DNA from 3 places in the Dactylosporangium sp. NPDC051541 genome. Region 1 is predicted to be linked to each of the others. Evidence: riboswitches for the same ligand, from Rfam matches in the RefSeq annotation. Region 1 holds a riboswitch; each other region holds the start of a gene.
The links. Region 1 has a riboswitch for S-adenosylmethionine ahead of ACIA8L_RS08200 (GNAT family N-acetyltransferase). Riboswitches for the same ligand answer to the same signal wherever they lie in the genome.
Positions count from the first base shown of each region.

Region 2: linked by a shared signal. The riboswitch ahead of thrC (threonine synthase) and the one ahead of ACIA8L_RS08200 (GNAT family N-acetyltransferase) in region 1 are both predicted to bind S-adenosylmethionine.
Region 3: linked by a shared signal. The riboswitch ahead of ACIA8L_RS02255 (aminotransferase class V-fold PLP-dependent enzyme) and the one ahead of ACIA8L_RS08200 (GNAT family N-acetyltransferase) in region 1 are both predicted to bind S-adenosylmethionine.

Region 1 is NZ_JBITDU010000002.1:16,635-23,638, forward strand. Features, by position in the region: gene ACIA8L_RS08180 (SGNH/GDSL hydrolase family protein) at 1-777, shown strand, start outside; gene ACIA8L_RS08185 (cytochrome P450) at 747-1,793, opposite strand; gene ACIA8L_RS08190 (AAA family ATPase) at 1,790-2,884, opposite strand; gene ACIA8L_RS08195 (NADPH-dependent FMN reductase) at 2,964-3,557, opposite strand; SAM riboswitch class IV at 3,672-3,787, shown strand; gene ACIA8L_RS08200 (GNAT family N-acetyltransferase) at 3,803-4,375, shown strand; gene ACIA8L_RS08205 (sensor histidine kinase) at 4,601-5,302, shown strand; gene ACIA8L_RS08210 (response regulator) at 5,317-5,991, shown strand; gene ACIA8L_RS08215 (ABC transporter ATP-binding protein) at 6,031-6,744, shown strand; gene ACIA8L_RS08220 (ABC transporter permease) at 6,741-7,004, shown strand, end outside.
Region 2 is NZ_JBITDU010000001.1:318,324-325,327, reverse strand. Features, by position in the region: gene paaN (phenylacetic acid degradation protein PaaN) at 1-754, opposite strand, end outside; gene ACIA8L_RS01480 (GNAT family N-acetyltransferase) at 1,086-2,273, opposite strand; gene thrC (threonine synthase) at 2,521-3,789, opposite strand; SAM riboswitch class I at 3,803-3,941, opposite strand; gene ACIA8L_RS01470 (glucosyl-3-phosphoglycerate synthase) at 4,048-4,965, shown strand; gene ACIA8L_RS01465 (hypothetical protein) at 4,953-5,426, opposite strand; gene ACIA8L_RS01460 (ABC transporter permease) at 5,470-6,357, opposite strand; gene ACIA8L_RS01455 (alpha/beta fold hydrolase) at 6,354-7,004, opposite strand, start outside.
Region 3 is NZ_JBITDU010000001.1:491,307-498,310, reverse strand. Features, by position in the region: gene ACIA8L_RS02265 (PrsW family intramembrane metalloprotease) at 1-1,400, opposite strand, end outside; gene ACIA8L_RS02270 (GroES family chaperonin) at 1-3, shown strand, start outside; gene ACIA8L_RS02260 (hypothetical protein) at 1,384-1,569, shown strand; SAM riboswitch class IV at 1,832-1,947, shown strand; gene ACIA8L_RS02255 (aminotransferase class V-fold PLP-dependent enzyme) at 1,988-3,184, shown strand; gene ligD (non-homologous end-joining DNA ligase) at 3,164-4,051, opposite strand; gene ligD (non-homologous end-joining DNA ligase) at 4,044-4,952, opposite strand; gene ACIA8L_RS02240 (Ku protein) at 5,069-6,007, shown strand; gene ACIA8L_RS02235 (hypothetical protein) at 6,004-6,357, opposite strand; gene ACIA8L_RS02230 (NACHT domain-containing protein) at 6,861-7,004, opposite strand, start outside.

The sequences.
Region 1 (7,004 bases):
GCCCTGAGCGTGACCGCCGCCCTCGGCGTCACGTTCGCCGCCGGCACCCCCGCCCTCGCCGCCGCCACGGACCGCTACGTCGCGCTCGGCGACTCCTACGCCTCCGGCGTCGGCGCCGAGAGCTACACGTCCGAGAGCGGCTCGTGCCTGCGCAGCACCAACGCCTACCCGGCCCTGTACAACGCCAACGTCAAACCGGCCGCCTACCGCTCGGTCGCCTGCTCGGGCGCCTCCACCGCCGACGTCGTCAACAGCCAGCTGGCCGCCCTGTCGTCGAACACGTCCCTGGTCAGCGTGACCGTCGGCGGCAACGACATCGGCTTCACCAGCGTCATGACCACCTGCGTGCTGTCCGGCGAGTCGGACTGCGTCGCCGCCATCAACACCGCCGAAGGCAAGATCCGCACCGAGCTGCCGGCCAAGCTCGCCGGCGTCTACGGCGGCATCAAGGGCCGGGCCCCGTCGGCCCGGGTCGTGGTCGTCGGCTACCCGGTCTTCTACCAGCTCGGCACGTTCTGCGTCGGGCTGAGCGCCAACTCCCGGGCGAAGATCAACGAGGGCATCAACCTGCTCGACGACACCATCAAGGCCGCCGCGGCCGCCGCCGGCGTCACGTTCGCCGACGTCCGGTCGAGCTTCGTCGGCCACCAGCTGTGCGGCTACGGCGACAAGTGGCTGCACGCGCTGAACTTCCTGACCCTGAACGTCTCCTACCACCCGACCGCGGCCGGCCAGTCCGGCGGCTACTACCCGGTCTTCCGCGCCGCCGCGGGCTGAGCGGTCGGTCCATCGTGCACGGTCAGGGTCACCGGGCCGTGCACGATCGGGTCGTGGTCGCGCCATCGGGGTTGCGGTCCGGTCAGCCGGAGGCCCGGGAAGGTTGTTCGCAGCGCGGTGAGGGCGGCGGCGGTCGTGCGGCGGGTCAGTTCGGCGCCCGGGCAGTAGTGGCGGCCGAGGCCGAACGTCAGGTGGCGGTTCGGGCTCCTGGTGATGTCGAACCGGTCCGGATCCGCGAACGCTGCCGGGTCGCGGTTGGCGGCCGCGGTCATCGCCACCAGCTCGGCGCCGGCCGGGATCGGCACATCGGCGAGGGTGACCGCGCGGGTGGTGCGGCGCAGGACGCCGAGGACCGGCGGGGCGAACCGGGCCCCCTCCTCGACCGCGCCCGGGATCCGCTCCGGGGTCAGGGCTCGCCACCGGCCCGGCTCGGTGAGCAGGGCGTGCAGGGTGTTGGCGATGAGGTTCTGGGTCGTCTCGATGCCGGCGAACATGAGCATGAGGCTGTGCGGGCCGTCGGCGGTGGCTCGCAGGGCGGTCACCGCGGCGGCGATCGCCTCGAGGCCGGCCCGCCTGGCCGCCGGGTCGCGGGCGTGCGCGCTGGCGTGCTCCATGGCGCGGGCCCTGGCGAAGAAGCCGTCGTCGGTCGTACCCAGCAGATCGGCCATGACCCGGGCGGCCAACGGGTGTGCGTAGTCGGCTACGACGTCGAACCGCCTGGGCAGGCCGGCGACCAGCGCGGTGGCGTGGTCTGCGACCGGTGGCAGCGACCGTGGGGCCAGGGCCCGCGCGACCGGGGCGCGGCGGGGCGTGTGCTCGGGCGGGTCCAGGAAGAACAGCCAGCGCTGCGACCACTCGGTGAAGCCGGCCAGGAGCTCGCGGTCGGCCGCCGGGACCCGCGGGGCGACGGCCGAGGAGTAGGTCACCGGGTCCTGCAGGACGGCCACCACCTCGGCGTGGCCGGTGAGGACGTATCGCTGGAGCCGGGTGTCCCACCGTACCGGCGGATCGGTCATCCCCAGAGCTGCCGGCTCAGGTCGTCGACCGCCTCGACGGCCCGGGCGAAGCGCTGCTCCTCGTCGCCTTCGAGGGTCACGTACGGGCGGCCGAGCCGGACCAGCTCCGCCTCGATCGTCTCGTGGAAGGCGCGGCGTTCGGCCGGAGTGTTGCGCTGGTCGTCGCCGGAGAAGGGGTGGTCCGGTGCGCACAGGAGGTACACATGCGGGCTCTTCGGTTGTTCGAGCCAGGCCGGGGCCGACCCGAACCGGCGCTCGCTCCACAGCCGCACCGCGAGCAGGTCCGTGTCGGCGAACAGCAGCCGGTGCGCCCGGCGGGCCAGCAGCTCCTCGGCCGCGCCCTGCCCCTGCGCGGCGAGCGCGAGCGTGGCCGGGCTGATGTCCGGCCCGAGCTCCCGCAGCCGCTCCGGCACCCAGACGGTGCCGTAATGCCGGGCGAGCCGCTCCGCGAGGGACGTCTTCCCGGTCGACTCCGCCCCGATGAGGCAGACGCGGCCCACGTACCACGCCCGGACCGGCGGCGGCAGGAACCCCTCGAAGTCCCACGGGCTCTTGCGGACCCCGGTCCCGGAGACCGGCAGCACGTGCCGGTCGACGGGCACGAGTGTCGCCCCGAGCCGCGCCGCCATCCCCGGGCCGCTGGGGTCGCCGCTGACCAGGTAGTCGGGCTTGACCTCGGCGGTGATCCGGTCGGCCCAGCGCTCCGGCTCGTCGTCGATCGCGGTGGCGACCACGTCCGGGAACAGCTCGGCCAGCCACCCCCGCCGCACCTCCCACGGGATCGGATCGTCGCCGCCGACCCGCACGAACACGTGCACGCGGCCGGCGTGCGCCCGGGCGAACTCGATGAGATACCGATGCCCGTCGTGCACCGGCAGGAACCGCCCCAGCACCACCGCGGTCCGCGACTCCCCGCCGGGCCCGTCCCCGAACTGCTCGGCCGCGAAACCTTCCAGGCGCTCGTGCCGCGCCCGCTCGGCCGCGGCGTCGAGCTCCTCGGCACTCGGCGCCGGCGGCGTGGCGTCTTCGTCGTAGTAGGCGAAGCTGCCGCCGTACCAGGCGATCGGCGGTGGGGTGATGGCGGCGGTCACACCGGCCAGGATACGGCCGCGCCGCCCCGGCGGGCCGGTACGTATGGAACGTGACAGTCCGCCCCGGGCCCGGGTGGGCCTATGCCGGGTACGGGGCGGTCGCGCGGGCGGTGCGCAGGGCGGCGGCCCACCACGACAGCTGGTCCAGCAGTGCCTTCGCGTAGCCGGCGGCCTCCGGGTCGAGCGGGCGGCCGTCCTGCCAGGTGTTGTAGTACGCCGGGAACGCCAGGCCGTCGCGGATCGTCACCGCGTGCAGCTCGGTCAGGACGTTCTCGAGGTGGAGGACGGCGTGGCGGCCACCGGCGGCGCCGCCGTAGCTGACGAACGCCACCGGCTTCGCGGTCCAGTGGGTGAAGTGCCAGTCGATGGCGGCCTTCAGGGCGGCCGGGTAGCTGTGGTTGTACTCCGGGGTCACGATCACGAACGCGTCGGCCGCCTCGAGGGCGGCGGTCAGCGGCCCCATGCCGGCCGGGCGGGGGTAGTGCTCGCCCGCATACTTCGGGGGTACCGCCGGCAGCTCGAGCGGCAGCGTGACGTCGGCCAGGTCGGCGACGTCGACGTCGAACGCGCCGTAGGTGCGGGCCTGGGCCGCGAACCAGCCGGCGACCGTCGGGCCGAAGCGCCCTTCGCGGACGCTGCCGACGATGACGAGCAGGCGATGCTTGGTTTCCATACGGCGTAGATTCGCCGGTTTCGCGGGCACCAGCCAGGCCGCCGTGATGGTGGTAGTGGCGGTGCCCCGCTCAGCCGCCGGTCAGGGCGGTCGGGTGGTACGTTGGGCGGCATTGGTCATGAGTGCCAGCGTCAAGCCCCGGCTCGCTGGTCGGCAACCCTCCGTTCGCGGGCGGGGTGCTCCGGGTGAGGACCAGGTCCGCGCCGACGGGGTGCGGGCAAGCCGCGAATGACAGGAGCACGCCTTTGAGTGCGCCGCGCTACCGGCCGGCCACGGCCGCCGACGCTGCTGCGATCGGGGATCTGCACGCCGACAGTTGGCGGCGGCACTATCGGGGGGCCTACGCCGACGCTTACCTGGACGGCGATGTGGTCACTGAGCGGCGGGCGGTGTGGTCCTCCCGGCTGGCGGCGTCCGTGGGCGCGGACGCGGACGCGGGCGTTGGGCCTTCCGGGACGCACACGGTCGTTGCTGAGTGCGACGGCCGGCTTGTCGGGTTTGTGCACGTGGTCCTCGGCGACGATCCGGTGTGGGGCAGCCTCGTCGACAACCTGCACGTCGCGCGCTCGCAGCACCGCAGCGGCATCGGCACGCAGCTGCTGGCGCGGGCGGCGTTGGCGGTGGACGGGCCGATGTACCTGTGGGTGCTCCGCCAGAACACCGCGGCGCAGCAGTTCTACCTCGCCGTTGGTGGCGAGTGCGTGGGCTCCGCGACGGTGTCGGCGCCCGGCGGGGACCCGGCGCGCCTTGTCGGTACGCCCGAGAAGCTGCGCATGGCCTGGAGCGACGTCACCGGCCTAGATATGCGCCGCCGTTGACGCGGGCGGTCGGCCCGGTGATGTGGCGGGTGGGCGCGCTGTCGCTGTCTCGGTCACGGACGGTCCGCCGAAGTCGGTGTTGCCGCCGGCGTTGTTGACCCTCCGTGAAGGCATGGCGGCGTGCAAACCGGCATTCGGTGTGGGGTCGGTGTACGCCGCTGGGCGTATATCGATGTCAGCCTCACGCGGGTGTGCTGGAGCGGGGACAGTCCGTAGCATCGGCGCGTGGAACGGTGGGATCGATGGCTGGCGCTGCGGGTGGCGGCCGTGCAGCTCGTCGCCGTGGTGGTCGCCACCCAGCGGGACTCGCCGCGGCTGGGCCTTGACGCCGTGGCGATCGGGTTGCTGCTGGCCGGGCCCGGGCTGCTGGCGTTGCGGCATCGGGCGCCGGTGTTGACCCTCGCCGGCAACTTTGTGCCGGCGGCGTTGTACTTCGCGCTCGGGTACCGCTACGGGCCCGCGGTCATCGCGCTCGGAGTGGCGCTCTTCTCGGCCGTGCTGCGGGGGCGGCGCCTGGCCGCCTGGATCACCAGTGCGGCCGGGCTTGGCGGGTACCTCGTGCTGAGCATGGTGCTCGGGCGACAGGACGGGCCTGGACTGGTGGCGGCGACCACGATCGGCGCGGTGCTCGCGCTGGTGCTCACCGCGGGAGAGGCGGCCCGCGGCGCCCGGCTGCGGCGGCTGGAGCAGCGGCGGGCCCGGGTCGCGGAGGAGCGGCTGCAGGTGGCCCGGGAGCTGCACGACGTGCTCGGGCACCAGGTCTCGCTGGTCACCGTGCACGCCAACCTGGCCCTGCGCATCCTCGAACGCGACCCCGCCGACCTCGAACGGGTCCGGGCGTCGCTCGGCGCGATCAAGGACGTCAGCCGGTCGACGATGGGGGAGCTGCGGGCCGTCCTGCACGAATTGCGCGGGACGGGGCCGTGAGCACCGGCAATGGCGTGATCAGCGTCGTGCTGGCCGAGGACCAGGCCATGATGCGGGCCGGGCTGCGGGCCCTGCTCGAGGAGAGCGACGACATCCGGGTCGTCGGGGAGGCCGCGGACGGGCGGGAGGCGGTGCGGCGGGCGGCTGAGCTGCGGCCGCACGTCGTCGTCATGGATGTGCGGATGCCGGTGCTCGACGGGATCGCGGCGACCCGGGTCATCCGGCGGGCCAACCCGGACGTGCGGGTGCTCATCGTGACGACGTTCGAGGTGGACGAGTACATTTTCGCGGCGCTGCGGGCCGGGGCCGGTGGGTTCGTCGTCAAGGACAACGAGCCCGACGACCTGCTGCGCGCGGTCCGGGCGGTGGCCGGCGGGGCGTCGATGCTGGCGCCGAGCGTCACCGGGCGGGTCGTGCGGGAGTTCGCGGCCCGGTCCCGGGAGCTCCCGCCGTCCGCGCTGCTCGACCGGCTGACCCTGCGGGAGCGGGAGATCATGGGCCTGGCCGGGCAGGGGTTGAGCAACGACCAGATCGCCGGGCGGCTGTTTCTGAGTGTCGCGACCGTGAAGACGCACCTGTCCCGGCTGATGGTCAAGATCGATGCGCGGGACCGGTCGCAGGTGGTGGTGCTCGCGTACGAAACGGGGCTCGTGCGGCCTGGTTGGAGTACCCCCGAAGCCAACTCCTGAGGGATGTCCGGAAACCCTTTCCGGCGCAGAGTTTCCGCCATGGAAACGCAGGAAACCACGGAACCAGCAGTCATGGTCGACGGGCTCACGAAACGCTACGGCGGCCGCGCCGTCGCCGACGGGCTCGACTTCGCAGTCCCGCGCGGCGCGGTCGCCGGGCTCGTCGGGCCCAACGGTGCCGGCAAGACCACCGTCCTGCGCATGCTCCTCGGCCTCGTGCGGCCCGACGCCGGCTTCGGCAGCGTGAACGGCATCTCCTTGCTGGAGCCGGAGCGGTACCTGCCGACGGTCGGCGCGCTCGTCGAGTCCCCGGCGTTCTACCCGGGCCTGACCGGCGAACGGAACCTGGCCGTCCACACCACCCTCGCCGGCCTCGACCCGGCCCGCATCCCGGCCGTGCTCGACCGGCTCGGCCTCACAAGACAGGCGCGGCAGGTGTACCGCACCTACTCCCTCGGCCAGCGCCAGCGCCTCGCCATCGCCGCCGCCCTGCTCGGCGACCCGGCCCTGGTCGTGCTGGACGAGCCGACGAACGGCCTCGACCCGGCCGGCATCCGCGACATGCGCGGCATCATCCGGGCCATCGGCGCCGAGGGCCGCACCGTCCTGGTCACGTCGCACCTGCTGGCCGAGCTCGAACAGGTCTGCGACTGGCTGATCGTCCTCAACGAGGGCCGCGTCCGCTACTCGGGCCGGCTCCTGCCCGACCTCGAGGAGTCGTACTTCCAGATGCTGCAGGAGGACCCCCGATGATCCGCGCCTTCCGGTCCGACCTTCTGAAACTGCGCCGGCCCCGGGTCCTGTACGGCACCCTCGCCGCCCTGTTCGGCTTCACCGTCCTGGTCACGGTCCTCAGCGTCGGCACCGCCACGGACCACCCGGCCGGGCGCGGCGTCGCCACCGCCGCGTTGACGGCGACGACCGGCGCGACGGTCGGCTTCGCCAACTCGGCCCGCCTGGTCGGCCTGGTCATCGTGGTGCTGTTCCTGACGGCGGTGACGACGGAGTACTCC
Region 2 (7,004 bases), on a different contig from region 1:
CCTCGCGGGCGATCTTCACGGTGATCGCCAGGGGCAGCACGGCCCGCGGGTGCGGCTTGACGATCACCGGGTTGCCGGTGACCAGGGACGCGAAGAAGCCCGGGTACGAGTTCCACGTGGGGAACGTGTTGCAGCCGATGACCAGCGCGGCTCCACGCGGTACCACATGGAAGGTCTTCGACATTTTCAACGTCTGGCCCTTGCCGGCGGGCTTCTCCCAGTCGGCCACGGCCGGCGTGCGGGTCATTTCGCGGTAGGCGTAGGCGATCGCCTCCAGGGCCCGGTCGAACGCGTGCGGCGCGCCGGCCTGGAACGCCATCACAAAGGCCTGGCCGGTCGTCGCGTGCACCGCGTTGGCCAGCTCGAACGCGGCCTTGTGCAGACGCGCGAGAATCTCCAGGCCCACTCCGGCCCGGGTCTGCGGCCCGGCCGCCCGCCACGCCGGCATTCCTTCGGCGAGGGCGGCAAAACCAAGATCAAGATCGATTCGGGGGTACCGCACGTCGAGCGCGATCCCGAACGGCGAACTCTCGGTCGCGACCCAGTCGGTGATCCCGGGCTGGTCCTTGAGCGGAAAATCGGTGCCGAGGTAGGCCCGGAACGCGGCCTCCCCCTCCGCGGCGGCATGCTCGCCGTAGACGCGGGGACTGGGCGACTCGGGATAGTTGGACCAGTACGCACGCTCGGCGATCGCGGTCAGCGCCCGCTCCAGCGTGTCGGCGTGGCTGGTGAACATGGGGTGTGAGTTCTCCATGGCGCCATCCTGCCACCGTGGAGCGGGCCCGCCGACCGTCTGACGACTTCCCGCGAGAGAGCAACCCGCCACGCGACCAGCGCCGCGCCCGACCGGACCGGCGCCGCACCGCCGAGCGCCCGACCCGCAAGGCGCTGACCGCCCGGCTCACACGACACTGACCGCCCGGCCCGCAACACGCAGACCGCCCGGCCGCCCCGACAGCGACACAGCGACACAGCGGCACAGCGGCACAGCGGCACAGCGGCACAGCGGCACAGCGGCACAGCGGCACAGCGGCGGTGAACGGGCGGGGTGGGCGGCGGGTGACGAGCGGATCGGTGTTGGGGTGTCAGGCGGGCATGGGGCCCTGCCAGTTGGCCCAGGTGTCGCGGAAGCGGAAGCCCATGGCCTCGTTGATCGCGATCATGTAGGAGTTGTCGGCCGCGTTGAAGGTGTCGATCACGGTGACGGCGGGCTCGGCCGCGCGTAGCGTGCGCAGGTTGGCCACCTTGGCGACGAGGCCGAGGCGGTGGCCGCGATGGGCCGGGTGGACCAGGGTGATCAGCTGCCAGCAGTGCCAGTCGACCGTCTTCGCGACCCGCAGCGCCGTCCACGCCACGAGCTGGCCGGTGGCCTCGTGCACCAGGCCGCACTCGTAGCGCCGGGCTCCCCAGGCGGCGAACGCGCGGTACAGCTGCCGCAGCCGGGCCGCGTCGACCTGCTCCGGCTCGTAGTCGAGCTCGCCCATGGGTGTCTCGGCGAGGAAGGAGCTGTCGAGCGCGGCGAGGTCCTCGACGTACTCCTCCGGCAGCTCGTTGCTCCACTGCACCAGCCGGTAGCCGGCCGCTTTGACGAGGCCTTCGGCGTACATGTGGTCGAGGGCGGCGTCGTCGATGTCGGCCAGGTCGAGGCGGCGGCGGGCGTCGAGCAGGCCGTTGCGCAGGCCGGCGGCGGCGGCGAATCCGTTGGGGCCGTCACCCTCGGGGCTGAAGCCGAGGACGCTGGTACGACCGTCGGCGCGGGCCGGGACGAGCGCGTGGGTGTAGAGGGCGCGGCCGATCCCTTGCCGCCGCGCGTCGGGGCGCACGTAGAGGTCGACGTGGGCCTTGTCGAGGTTGTCGAGGTGCGGCAGGTCGAGCTGGGCCACACCGACGGGCTCGTCGCCGTGCCGCGCCAGGTAGAACGACCGCTTGGTGGCCGGGGCCGGGACCTCGAACTGCCGCTCGTACTGGTAGCGGCACAGCGGCGGCAGCTCGGGCCGGTCCGCCCGGAGCGCCGCGACGAGCACGTCGTACACCGCGTCGACGGCCGCCGGGTCGTCGGCGCGCACCTCGACGATCTCGAGCGTGGTGGGAGACATGCCGCCAGCGTGGCGCCGCCCCGAAGCGAGAGCAAACCAATTACGCCGGCTGATCAAGCAACGCCGACCGCAACCACGTGTGGCCGGGGGTGCGGGTGGGCGGAGCCCTATGCCGGGGAGGGAGCGAAGCGACCGCGAAACACAGCAGAATTTGGTCGAGAGGACGCTCGCCAGCACCTCCGGTGCTGTGGTCGCGGACCCAGGGGTCTCGCGGCGACACGTCCTCCCGCACCGAGCATCCTGAACCTAGGGCAACAGGTCGTCAAGTCCTCGATCCGACGATCCGCGCACCATCGATCACGCTGCGTGTCGATCACCGCCCCGGCCGGGACTCGGCGTTCCTAGTCCCGGCCTGGAAGCGCTCTCCGCAGATGAACGCTCGGTGATCGTGCCAGACCAAAAAATCATCCGGCCGTGGTCGGGCTCAGCCGAGCAGGCCGGCCTCGCGGGCGGACTTCAGGGACGGCTTCACGCGGTGCGTCGGCCCCACCCGGTCGGCCACCGCATCCAGGGTCTTCAGCCCGTCGCCGGTGTTGAAGACGACCGTCTCGGCGTTCGGGTCCAAACGACCCGACTCGACGAGCTTCTTGAGCACCGCCGTGGTCACCCCGCCGGCCGTCTCGGCGTAGACGCCGGTGGTCCGGGCGAGCAGCTGGATGCCGGCGCGGATCTCGTCGTCGTCGACGTACTCCATCCAGCCCCCGCTGCGCCGCACCGATTCGAGGGCGTAGACGCCGGCCGCCGGGTCGCCGATGTTCAGCGACTTCGCGATGCCGGTGGGCTTGACCGGGATGATGTCCTCGCGGCCCTCGTGCAGGGCGGTGGCGATCGGGTTGCAGCCGGCCGACTGGGCCCCGAAGACCTTCCACTCCGACGGCGGCACCAGGCCGATCTCGACCAGCTCGGCGAACGCCTTGTCAATCTTGGTCAGCAGTTCGCCGCTGGCCATCGGGATGACGACCTGGGCCGGGATGCGCCAGCCGAGCTGCTCGGCGACCTCGTAGCCGAGCGTCTTGGAGCCCTCGGCGTAGAACGGCCGCACGTTGACGTTGACGAACGCCGTGTCCTCGAACTCGTCGGTCTCGGTGAGCTCCGAGCACAGCCGGTTGACCTCGTCGTAGGAGCCTTCGATGGCGACGACCTCGCCGCCGTAGACGGCCGTCATGACGATCTTGCCGGGCTCGAGGTCGGCCGGGATGAACACGGTCGACGGCACGCCGGCCCGGGCGGCATGCGCGGCCACGGAGTTGGCCAGGTTGCCGGTGGAGGCGCAGGAGTACCGCGTGAAGCCGAGCGCCTTCGCGGCGGTCAGCGCGACCGAGACCACCCGGTCCTTGAACGAGTGCGTCGGGTTGGCCGAGTCGTCCTTGACGTACAGCGGGGCGGTGAACCCGAGCTCCTTACCCAGGCCGTCGGCCCGCACCAGCGGGGTGAGGCCGGGGTCGAGGGTGACGCGGGTGGCCGGGTCGACGCCGACCGGCAGCAGCGGCGCATACCGCCAGATGTTCTTGGGTCCCGCCTCGATCTGCTCCCGGGTCACCTTGGCCAGCGCCTCGGCGTCGTAGCCGACCTCGAGCGGGCCGAAACACTCGTAACAGGCGTGCTGCGCGGCCAGCGGGAACGTCGCGCCACAGCCGCGGCAGACCAGGTTGCGGGCGGGTGAGTCGGTGAAGACGCCGAGCGTCGAGGTCATGGCGGAGGCCTTCCTCTCATCTTTCCCGCGCGCACGGGCGTGTGCGCGAGACGGATTTGGCACCTACCGCGGCTGACCTCGTCATCGAGCCATTGCCGCAGGGGTTGCCGGGGCTTCATCGGGCCGTATCCCTCTGCCCCTCTGGATGAGGTATTGAGTTGTAAGACGCGCCAAGACGCGTGACGCCCAGTGTAAGGGGCACCACCGCCGGCCGGGTATGAGTCATCTCACGAGGTGGGCAGCGCTAGGTTTTCATTCATGCACCACGCGGCAGCGGACTGGTTCACCCGGCGCACCTCTCGTTGGACCGACTGGCCGGTCGAGGAGGTGCTCGAAGCAAAGGGCGACACCCGGGTCAGCGTGGTACTGCCCGCCCTCGACGAGGAGCCGACAGTAGGAGAGATCGTTTCGGGGGTACGGTCGCTGGGCCCCCTCGTCGACGAGCTGATCGTCGTCGACTCCGGCTCCGTCGACCGCACCGCCGAGGTGGCCGCGGCCGCCGGCGCGACCGTGCACCACCGCGACGACATCCTCCCGGCCACCGGCTCGCGGCCGGGCAAGGGCGAGGTGCTGTGGAAGGCCCTCGCGGTCACCAAGGGCGACATCCTGGTGTACGTCGATGCCGACCTGACCGACTTCCGCCCCCACTTCGTCACGGGCCTGCTGGGGCCGCTGCTGGCCGATCCGGCGACGCTGATGGTCAAGGCGTTCTACGACCGGCCCCTGCTCGACGTCTCCGCGGCCGGTGGCGGGCGGGTCACCGAGCTGGCCGCCCGGCCGCTGCTCAACGCCTACTTCCCGGAGCTGTCCGGGGTCGTGCAGCCCCTGGCCGGCGAGTACGCGGCGCGCCGGACCCTGCTGGAGGCGCTGCCGTTCGCGGCCGGCTACGGCGTGGAGACGGGCCTGCTCATCGATGCCTGGCGGGCCTACGGCTTGGACGCGATCGCCCAGGTCGACCTCGGCCAGCGGACCCACGGCCACCAGGACACGGCGGCGCTGGGCCGGATGGCGGCCACGATCCTGCAGACCATCAACGCCCGGGTCGAGCCGGGCCACTCCCTCTGGCCGACGCTGACGCAGTTCGAACGTCAAAATTCGGCGGTGGTACCGCATGAGACGCCGGTCGCCCACCCGGACCGCCCGGCGATGCGGACCGTCCCCGGCTACTCCTCCTGAGCCGGCACGAAGCGCCACAGATCGGCCACCGATATCCCGGCCCCCACCACGGCCAGCAGCAGCGCGCCCCACTCGGCGGTGAGCAGCCACCCGGGCGTCTCGATGATGGCCACCGGGTCCTCGCCGGTGAGCGAGCCGACCACGAGCACGACGGCGACCAGCAGCATCAGCACCAGCAGCAGGACCGACGTGAGCCGGAGCACCCACACGCCGGTGCGGCCGCCGAGCCGGGCCAGCAGCGCACCGCCGGCGGCCACCGAGGCGCCGAATGCGCTGGCGATCGCGCCGACGAGGGTGAAGATCTTGGCCGTCTGCGCCTCGACCGGACCCTTCGTCAGGTTCGAGCTCGCCGCGAAGCGGGTCCACTCGTAGACGTGCGCTTGGTCGTAGTACAGCCCGGCCGCGAGCACGGCCAGACTGATGGCTAAGACACAGGCGCCGGTTAAGGCGGAGATCCGCATGAGCGGGCACCCTACCGGTCGGTAGGGCACCGCCCCAAGAAGATCAGCTGACGACGTCCTTGCGCAGGAACCGCCACCAGCCGAGGGCGAAGAACACGGTGGCGTAGGCCAGCGAGGCGATCGCGCCCTTGACCAGGTCGTCGGTCTGCATCGGGCTGGACAGCAGGCCCAGCCAGGCGTCGGCGTAGTGCGTCGGCAGGACCGTGCGCAAGTTTCCGAGCGCGGTGATCTGGTCGAGGATGTTGGACAGGATCTGCAGGAGCACCGCCCCGCCGACCGCGCCGAGCGGGGCATCCGTCGACACCGACAGCAGGAACGCCAGGGACGCGACGACGAGCAGGGTGACGCAGAGGTAGCCGACGATCTCGGCCAGCCGCACCAGGCTCGTCCCGGCCGCGATCTCGCCGCCGATCGGGGCGCTCAGCGGCGACCAGCCGTAGCGCAGCGTCCCCGCGATGAGCGCCGTGAGCACCAGGGTGAGGATCGCGGCCAGGCTGTAGAGCAGCGACACGGCCAGCTTGACGGCGAGCAGGCGGGAGCGCGGCACCGGCATCGCCAGCAGGTAGCGCAGGCTTCCCCAGCTCGCCTCGGACGCCACGGTGTCGCCGTGGAAGAGCGCGACCACCACGACGAGCAGGAAGCCCGCCGAGACCAGCAGGGTGAACAGGGTGAAGTTGGGCCCGCCGCTGGTGGCCAGGTCGGAGAGGCGGGAGAACTCGCCACCCCCACCGCCGCCGTCCCCGTTGTCGCCGTTGGTGTCGAGCTGGAACGCGATCAGGATGATGATCGGCAGCAGCACCATGAACGCCAGCGCCATCTGCGTGCGCCGCCGGGACCCCTGCCGCAGGATCTCGGTCCACAGCGAGAGGGTCGCCCCGGGCCGGTAACCCGCGGCGCCGCCGACGATTTCGGGCTTCGTGTCCGTGCTCATTCCCGCTCCCCGCTCGCCTTGGTGTCCCCGCCGACCAGGGACAGGAACGCGTCCTCCAGCCGCCGCCGGGGCGTGACCCGGTCGATGCCGACCCCGGCCCGCACCAGCGCCGCCACGATCTCGGCCCGCGGTGTGCCGTCGATGTCGACGACCAGGCCCTTGCCGCCGGACCAGTTGACCGAGCGCACGCCGTCGAGCTCCTCGAGGACCTTCTCGGCGGCGTCCACATCGGACACGTCGAGCTGCACCGACGGGGAGTCGCCGACGATGTCGTCGACCGGGCCGGCCGCGACGACCTCGCCTTTGTGCATGACGACGACGTCGGTGCAGGTCTGCTCGACCTCGGCCAGGAGGTGGCTGGAGACCAGGACGGCCCGCCCGCCGGTGGCGTATCGGCGCAGCACCTTGCGCATCTCCGCGATCTGCGGCGGGTCGAGCCCGTCGGTCGGCTCGTCGAGCACCAGCAGCTCCGGCAGGCCGAGCATGGCCTGGGCGATGGCCAGCCGCTGGCGCATGCCGTGGCTGTAGGTCTTCACCCGCCGGTTGACCGCGGTGCCGAGGCCGGCGATGTCGTAGGCCTCCTCGAAGTGCGCGTCCGCCGCCGGCCGGCCGGTCGCCCGCCAGTAGAGCTCCAGGTTTTGCGCGCC
Region 3 (7,004 bases), on a different contig from region 1:
TAATAGGGCGCGGCAAACGCCGGCGGCGGGGGAATCGGCGGGGCCAGCGGGACCGGCACGGGCACGACCGGGGTCGGCGGCGCCTCGAGGACGCGCACGACGCCGTCCGGGAAGGTGATGTGGTATCGCGAGCCGTCCCACACGGCGCGCGGCGACTGCGGGTCGCGGCCGACGAAGACCTGGCGGTATGCGTCGAGGGCGGTCAGCAGCTGCCGCTCCTCGGCCAGGGCCTCCATCCGGCGTTTCGGCTCCTTGTCCAGGCCGCGGTGCAGGCCGTCGCGCAGCAGCGCCAGCCGGGTCGCGTCGAACTGGAACGCCCGCATGGCCTTGGCCCCCGCGTCGCCGGCCACCCGCTTGGCCCAGCGGCGGGCCGAGAGCCGGCGGCCGAGCGTGCCGAGCGCGGCGACCTCCGGCGGGGAGAACCAGCCGGCCCGGGAGTACTCGCCCAGGACCCGCTCGGTCAGCTTGCCCTCGTTGGAGCGCAGCCAGAGCGCGAACCCGACCATGCACAGGAAGATCGGCATCATCACCGCGAAGTAGCCGTACAGCAGCACCCAGGCGCTGGTGGACGCGGTCACCGACATCAGGTTCCAGGAGCCGTGCAGCATCATCGCGACCAGCAGGCCGGCGAGGGGGGCCAGCCAGCGCACGGCCTTGGCCGAGGAGCGGGAGGCGACGCCGAGGCCGATGCCGGTCATCGAGGTGAACAGCGGGTGGGCGAAGCCGGTCATCAGGATCCGCACGATGAAGATGCCCACGAGGGCCGCGGCCCCGGTCACCGGCCCGGACTTGTCGGCCGTCTCGCCATAGCCCTTGAAGCCGAGGTACAGGATGTTCTCGACCATCGCGAACCCGGTCGCCGACAGTCCACAGTAGACGATGCCGTCGATGATGCCGGAGAACGCCCGGGGCCGCCGCCAGAACAGCAGGACCGGCCCGAGCGCCTTCATGCTCTCCTCGATCAGCGGCGCCACGAGCACCGCGACGATCGCGTCGGACAGGCCGGCCTTCTCGGCGAAGTAGGCGCCGGTGGTGTTGACGGCGAGCGCGACGCCGGTCGCGACGAACGCGCCCCAGCCGAAGACGAACACGAGGTACTTCACGGGCTCCGGCTCGTAGCGGTCGAGCCACAGGAAACAGGAGACCAGCACCGGCACCGGGATGATCGCCGAGGACATCCCGATGATCAGTGAGGTCCAGCCGCCGCTGAACCCGAGGAACGCGAGCACGGCCACGCCGCAGGCCGCGATGAAGCTCATGACAGCGATGAGCGTCAGGAGCCGGCGGCGGTCGGAGCGGCGCGAGGGCGGGGCGGCGGCCAGCGCGAGGGCGGCCGTCGGGTACTCCTGCTGGCCGGTCCTGGGCTCGCTCGCCTCGGTCACGTTGGGCACCGCGGCCATCGGCGGGCCCATCGGCGGCAGCCCGGCCGCCGCCGGCCGCGACCACTCGGAGCCGGGCGGCGGGGAGGTCGGCCCGGCCGACGGCGACGCGAAGACCGGTCCGGGTGGGGCGGACGCGGGCGTTCCAGGCGGCGCGGACGCGGGCACGGGCGGCGCGGAGGCCGGGTAAGGCGGCGCGGAGGCCGGGTAAGGCGGCGCGGAGGCCGGCGGTGGCGTCGGCGAGCCCCACGCCGGCGGAGGCGAACCCCAGGCCGGCGGAGGTTGCGGGGTCCCGCCGGGGCCAGCCGGGGGAGGCTCGCTCGGAGCGGCCCAAGGGGTCGCGCCCGACGTGGGGACGGCGGGCGGCCCGGACGCAGGCTCAGGCGAGGACGGCGTCCCACTCGGCGGGAGTTCGCTCATGGGGCAACTTTATCTGCGCTACCGTCGGCGTAGGTCATGAGTGCCAGCGCACAGCCCCGGCTTGCTGGCCGGCAACCCTCGCGTTCGCGGCGGGGTGCCCCGGGTGATGACCCGGCCCGGCGCGCGGTGTGCCGGGCAAGCGCGAGCACAAGAGGAGTGTCTCCGTGTCGGCCTATGACGCTGCCCAGATTCTGACGCCCGGCGAGGTCAAGCTCACCGACGGCCGGTCCGTCGAGTTCGCCAACCTCGACATCGCCGCCACCGCACCCTGTCTGCGGGTCGTCGCGGACGCCGTGGCCGACCTGCTGCCGTTCTACGGCAGCGTCCACCGCGGTGCCGGGGCGCTGTCGGAACGCTGCACCCGGGAGTACGAGCAGGCCCGCGAGACCGTCGCCGACGTTCTCGGCCACGGCCCGGGCGACACCGTGATCTTCACCCGCAACACCACTGACGCGTTCAACCTGCTCGCCCGGGCCGTCCCGGCGGGCACCACGGTCGTCACGTTCGACACCGAGCACCACGCCAACCTGCTGCCCTGGCGCAACCCGGTCCGGCTGGAGGCCCCGCGCTCACCCGCGGCGGCCGTCGAGATTCTCCGGGCGGCTCTGCGCGGCCTCGAGGGCAACGTACTGGTCAGCGTCACCGCGGCCAGCAACGTCACCGGCGAGGTCTGGCCGATCGAGCGCCTGGCGGCGGTGGCGCACGAGTTCGGCGCCCGGATCGCCGTCGACGCCGCGCAGCTGGCCCCGCACGCGCCGAAGCGGCTGGCCGGGCTGGGGGCGGATTACATCGCGTTCTCGGGGCACAAGCTGTACGCGCCGTTCGGGGCCGGCGTGCTGGCCGGCCGGGCCGACTGGCTGGACGCGGCCGAGCCGTACCTGGCCGGTGGGGGCGCCAGCGCCCACGTCGCCGACGACGGCACCACCCGCTGGGCGACCGGGCCGGCCCGGCACGAGGCCGGCACCCCGAACCTTCTCGGTGCGGTCGCCCTCGCCACCGCCCTGCGGGCCCTGCACGACCGCGACCTCGCCACCGCCGAGCAGGCCCTGCTCCAGCGGCTCCGCGCCGGCCTGGCCGCGCTCCCCCACGTCACGGAGCTGCGCCTGTTCCCGGCCGACGCCGAGCGGGTCGGCATCGTGTCGTTCACGGTGGCCGGCCGCGACCCGGGTGAGGTGGCGGTGACGCTGGGCCGCGACCACGGCATCGGCGTCCGGACCGGCCTGTTCTGTGCGCACCCGCTGACTCGTCGCCTGCTAAATGACGATAAGTCCGATAAGTCGGGCCAAGCAGTGCCCGACTTATCGTCAGGACAAGCCATCAGAGCAAGCTTCGGCATCGGTACTACAGCCGAGCACATCGACCGCCTACTCGCCGCACTCCAATAGATCGCCCAGCGTCTCGACGCGTTCCAGCACGACGGACGGGGTCAGGTCGGTGGCAGTGAGCTCGCCGGCCTCGACCTCCTCCCAGGTGAGCGGCGCGCTCACCGTCGGCACCGAGCCGGCCCGCAATGAATACGGCGCCACGGTCGTCTTGAACGCGTTGTTCTGGCTCCAGTCGATGAACACCTTGCCTGGCCGCAACTGTTTCGCCATCTTCGAAACGATCAACCCGGGATGGGCCCGGGCCAGTTCGTCGGCGATGGCTTTGGCATAGGCGCTGATCTCGTCCGCGGATTCGTCGCCCGGAAGCGGTACCACCAATTGCATGCCCTTTTTCCCGGACGTTTTCGCACAGCCGGAGAGGCCGTCCGCGGCCAGGCGTTCGCGCAGGAGCAGGGCCACCGCATAGCACTCCGGAAGACCCGCGGGCGGGCCCGGATCCAGATCGACCACCATTTGGTCCGGGTCCAGGGCGCGGCCTTCGGCGTCCACCCGCCACTGGGGCGTGTGCAGCTCCAATGCCGCCAGGTTGGCCAGCCACACCATGGTGGCGAGCTCCTCGGCCACGATGAAGTCGATTTTCTCACGGTTCTTCGAGGAGCCGGGGACCGGGAGCCGGACCGTGCGGACCCAGTCCGGAGTGGCGGCCGGCGCGTTCTTCTCGAAGAAGCTGTTGCCCTCGACGCCGTTCGGATAGCGGGTGCGGGTCAGGGGGCGGTCGCGGAGGTACGGCAGCAGCGTCGGCGCGATTCTCGTGTAATAGTCGAGGACCTCGCCCTTGGTGAAACCGGCCTGCGGATAGAGGACCTTGTCGAGATTGGAGATGTCGAGGCGGCGGCCGGCCACCTCGACGTGCAGGCGATCAGGCATCGTGCACCTCCCCCGCGGTCAGGTCCGGGCGAATGCGCAGGAATCGCGGGAAACGCAGCCGGCCGTCGCGGGTCCGGTGCCCGAATTTGACTTCCACCACGAGATGCGGCGTGACCCACACGGCTCCTCGTGCGTCTTCTCGCGGTACCGATGAGCCAAATGGATTGTGTCTTGTCGACAATGGCTCGAGCGCCGACAGAAGCGAACGCTCGGCCGCCCCGGAAATGCCGCCGCCGACCCGGCCCCGATAGGCGAGCCCGCCCGCCGCCGGCACGCCGACCAGCAGCGCCCCGAGCGCCCGCTTGCCCGGCCGCCAGCCGCCGACCACGAACTCGGCGCTCTCCTCCAGCTTGACCTTGATCCAGTCGGAAGTGCGGACACCTTGGTGGTACAGCGAGTCGGCGCGCTTCGCCACCACGCCCTCGAGCTTGTTCTCGACGCTCGCGGCCACCGTCGCCGGACCGTCGTCGAAGGCCGGCGGCACCATCGCGCGCGGCCCCAGCGGGAGGCGCTCCAGGCGCTCGCGGCGGCGGAGGTACGGCCGCGCGACGAGGTCCTCCCCCTCGGCCCGCAGCGCGTCGAAAACCAGGTAGGTGACGGGGACGGTCGCCGCCAGCCGGGCCGCCCGGAGCGGCTCGCGCACGTGCATCCGCTCGGCGAGGACCTGGAACGACGGCTGCCCGGCCTCATCCATGGCCACGACCTCCCCGTCGAGCACCGAGTCGGCCAGCCCCTGCCCGACGCCCGCGAGCTCCGGATAGGCGGCCGTCACCTCGGCCCCACTGCGGGCGAAAAGCCTGGTCACACCATCTTTGACGACCGCGATCGCGCGGATGCCGTCCCATTTGAACTCGTATACCCACCCGGCTCCGGAGGGCAGCACGCCGGGTGATGCGAGCATCGGTACCGGCGGCGTCACCACGGGTAACACGATAGTTCGCTCTCGAGTTCCTCGCGCCCAGGTCAAAACGATGCGAAGCTGAATACGCTGCGGCTTCTTTGTGGAGAGGATCTCTGATGCGCGCGATCTGGAAGGGCGCGGTCTCCTTCGGCTTGGTCTCGATCGCCGTCCGGCTCTACTCGGCGACCGAGGAGAAGGACATCCGCTTCCACCAGGTGCACCGCGACGACGGCGGCCGCATCAAGTACAAGCGCGTCTGCTCCGTCGACGGCGAAGAGGTCGCCTACGACGACATCGCCAAGGGCTACGACCTCGGCGGCGGCGAGATGGTCATCCTCACCGACGACGACTTCGCCGAGCTGCCCCTGACCACCAGCCGCGCGATCGAGGTCCTGGAGTTCGTGCCGACCGAGCAGGTCGATCCGATCCTCTACAACAAGGCCTACTACCTGGAGCCGGAGCAGACCGCGGCCAAGCCCTACGCTCTGCTCCGCGACGCCCTGACGAACGTGGAACGGGTGGCGATCGTCAAGGTCGCCCTCCGCCAGCGCGAGCAGCTGGCCACCCTCCGGGTCCGCGACAACGTCCTGGTCCTCAACACGATGCTCTGGCCGGACGAGATCCGCGCCGCGAAGTTCGACATCCTCGACGAGGACGTCACCGCCCGCCCGGCCGAGCTCGCCATGGCCGGCTCTCTGATCGAGTCCATGGCCGCCGACTTCGACCCGGCCTCCTACACGGACAACTACCGCGAGGCCCTGCAAGAGGTCATCGACGCCAAGGTCGCCGGCCGCGAGGTCGTCCAGCCCGAGGAGGCCGAGGAGGCCCCAGCCGCCGCGGTCGACCTGATGGCCGCCCTGCGCGCCTCCGTCGAACGAGCCCGCGCCGCCCGCGGCGAGGACATCCCATCGTCGTCCGCGGACGACGATGACGACGACGACGCGAAGCCCACGCCGATCAAGAAGGCGGCGGCGAAGAAGGCAGCCCCCGCGAAGAAGGCGACAGCGGCCAAGAAGGCCCCGGCGAAGAAGACGGCCGCGAAGAAGTCAGCCTAGAGCCGCTCGACGAACTCGATCGGTTCCTCGAAGTACGGCAGCATCCGCCAACGGCCACTCCGTATCCGGAAAGGTTTCAGTGGTTCCGGATCGAAGCTCCCTTCGCACTCGAAGAGGTTGACTTCGCGGATCTTCGGCAGGCCGGCGATCGCCCGCACGGCTTCGTCGTCGAGCCCGGCCGTGCCGGCCAGGTCGAGGAAATCCAGCTCGGTGAACGCCGCGATCGCCGGGGTCACCCGAGCATTCGTGCCGCGCACCGCCAGACCGGTCAGACTTCGGGGCAGCTGGTCGAAAACCTGCGGATCGGACAGCGTGACGTGCTCCAGCGCGAGGGACCGCAGGTTCGGCACGAGCGGGCCGATGCTGCCGGGTCCAGTCGGCCTCGGGCCTGATAGACGCCGAGGGCATGGAGCTGGGGGAGCCTCACATGGAATTGACTGAACTGTCCGAGCATCAGGTCGGACAGGCTCAACCGCTGGAGATGATCGGAGAGAAATCGCAGCCTGCCCAGGTCGCCGGCTGACGGCTCGTCCGAGATCCGGATATCCAGGCTGCGCAGCCACAACCTCGTCGGTTACGCCGCGCCGGTGATCATTACCCCACCGCGCGATCAGGTCCAGGGCCTCAGCCCCGCCGATCCCGGAAGCGGCCCGAATCGTCGCCGCGACCTCCCGGCTCCCCCTCGGATGCGTGCGCGCGGGCAGGTCGAGCACCCAGGGCCCGACCAGCGCGAGAGCCTGCGCGGCGCGGATGTTCGGCGGCGGAACGATCGACTCGATGGCGTTGTCCACCGCGGCTCGTACTTCGACCGACAGCTCTGGTGCCGTCTCCAGACATGACAGCGCGAGCAGGGTCAACGACTCGCGCTGTCGACGGCGGCCGCGCCGGAGCGCGAGGTGATGACGTAGCGGGCATCAGGGAAGGTGGAGACCAGTTCGTCGAGCCAGGAGCGGGCTTCCTCACGCTGCCTATCCGGCAGTTCGTCCACACCGTCGAC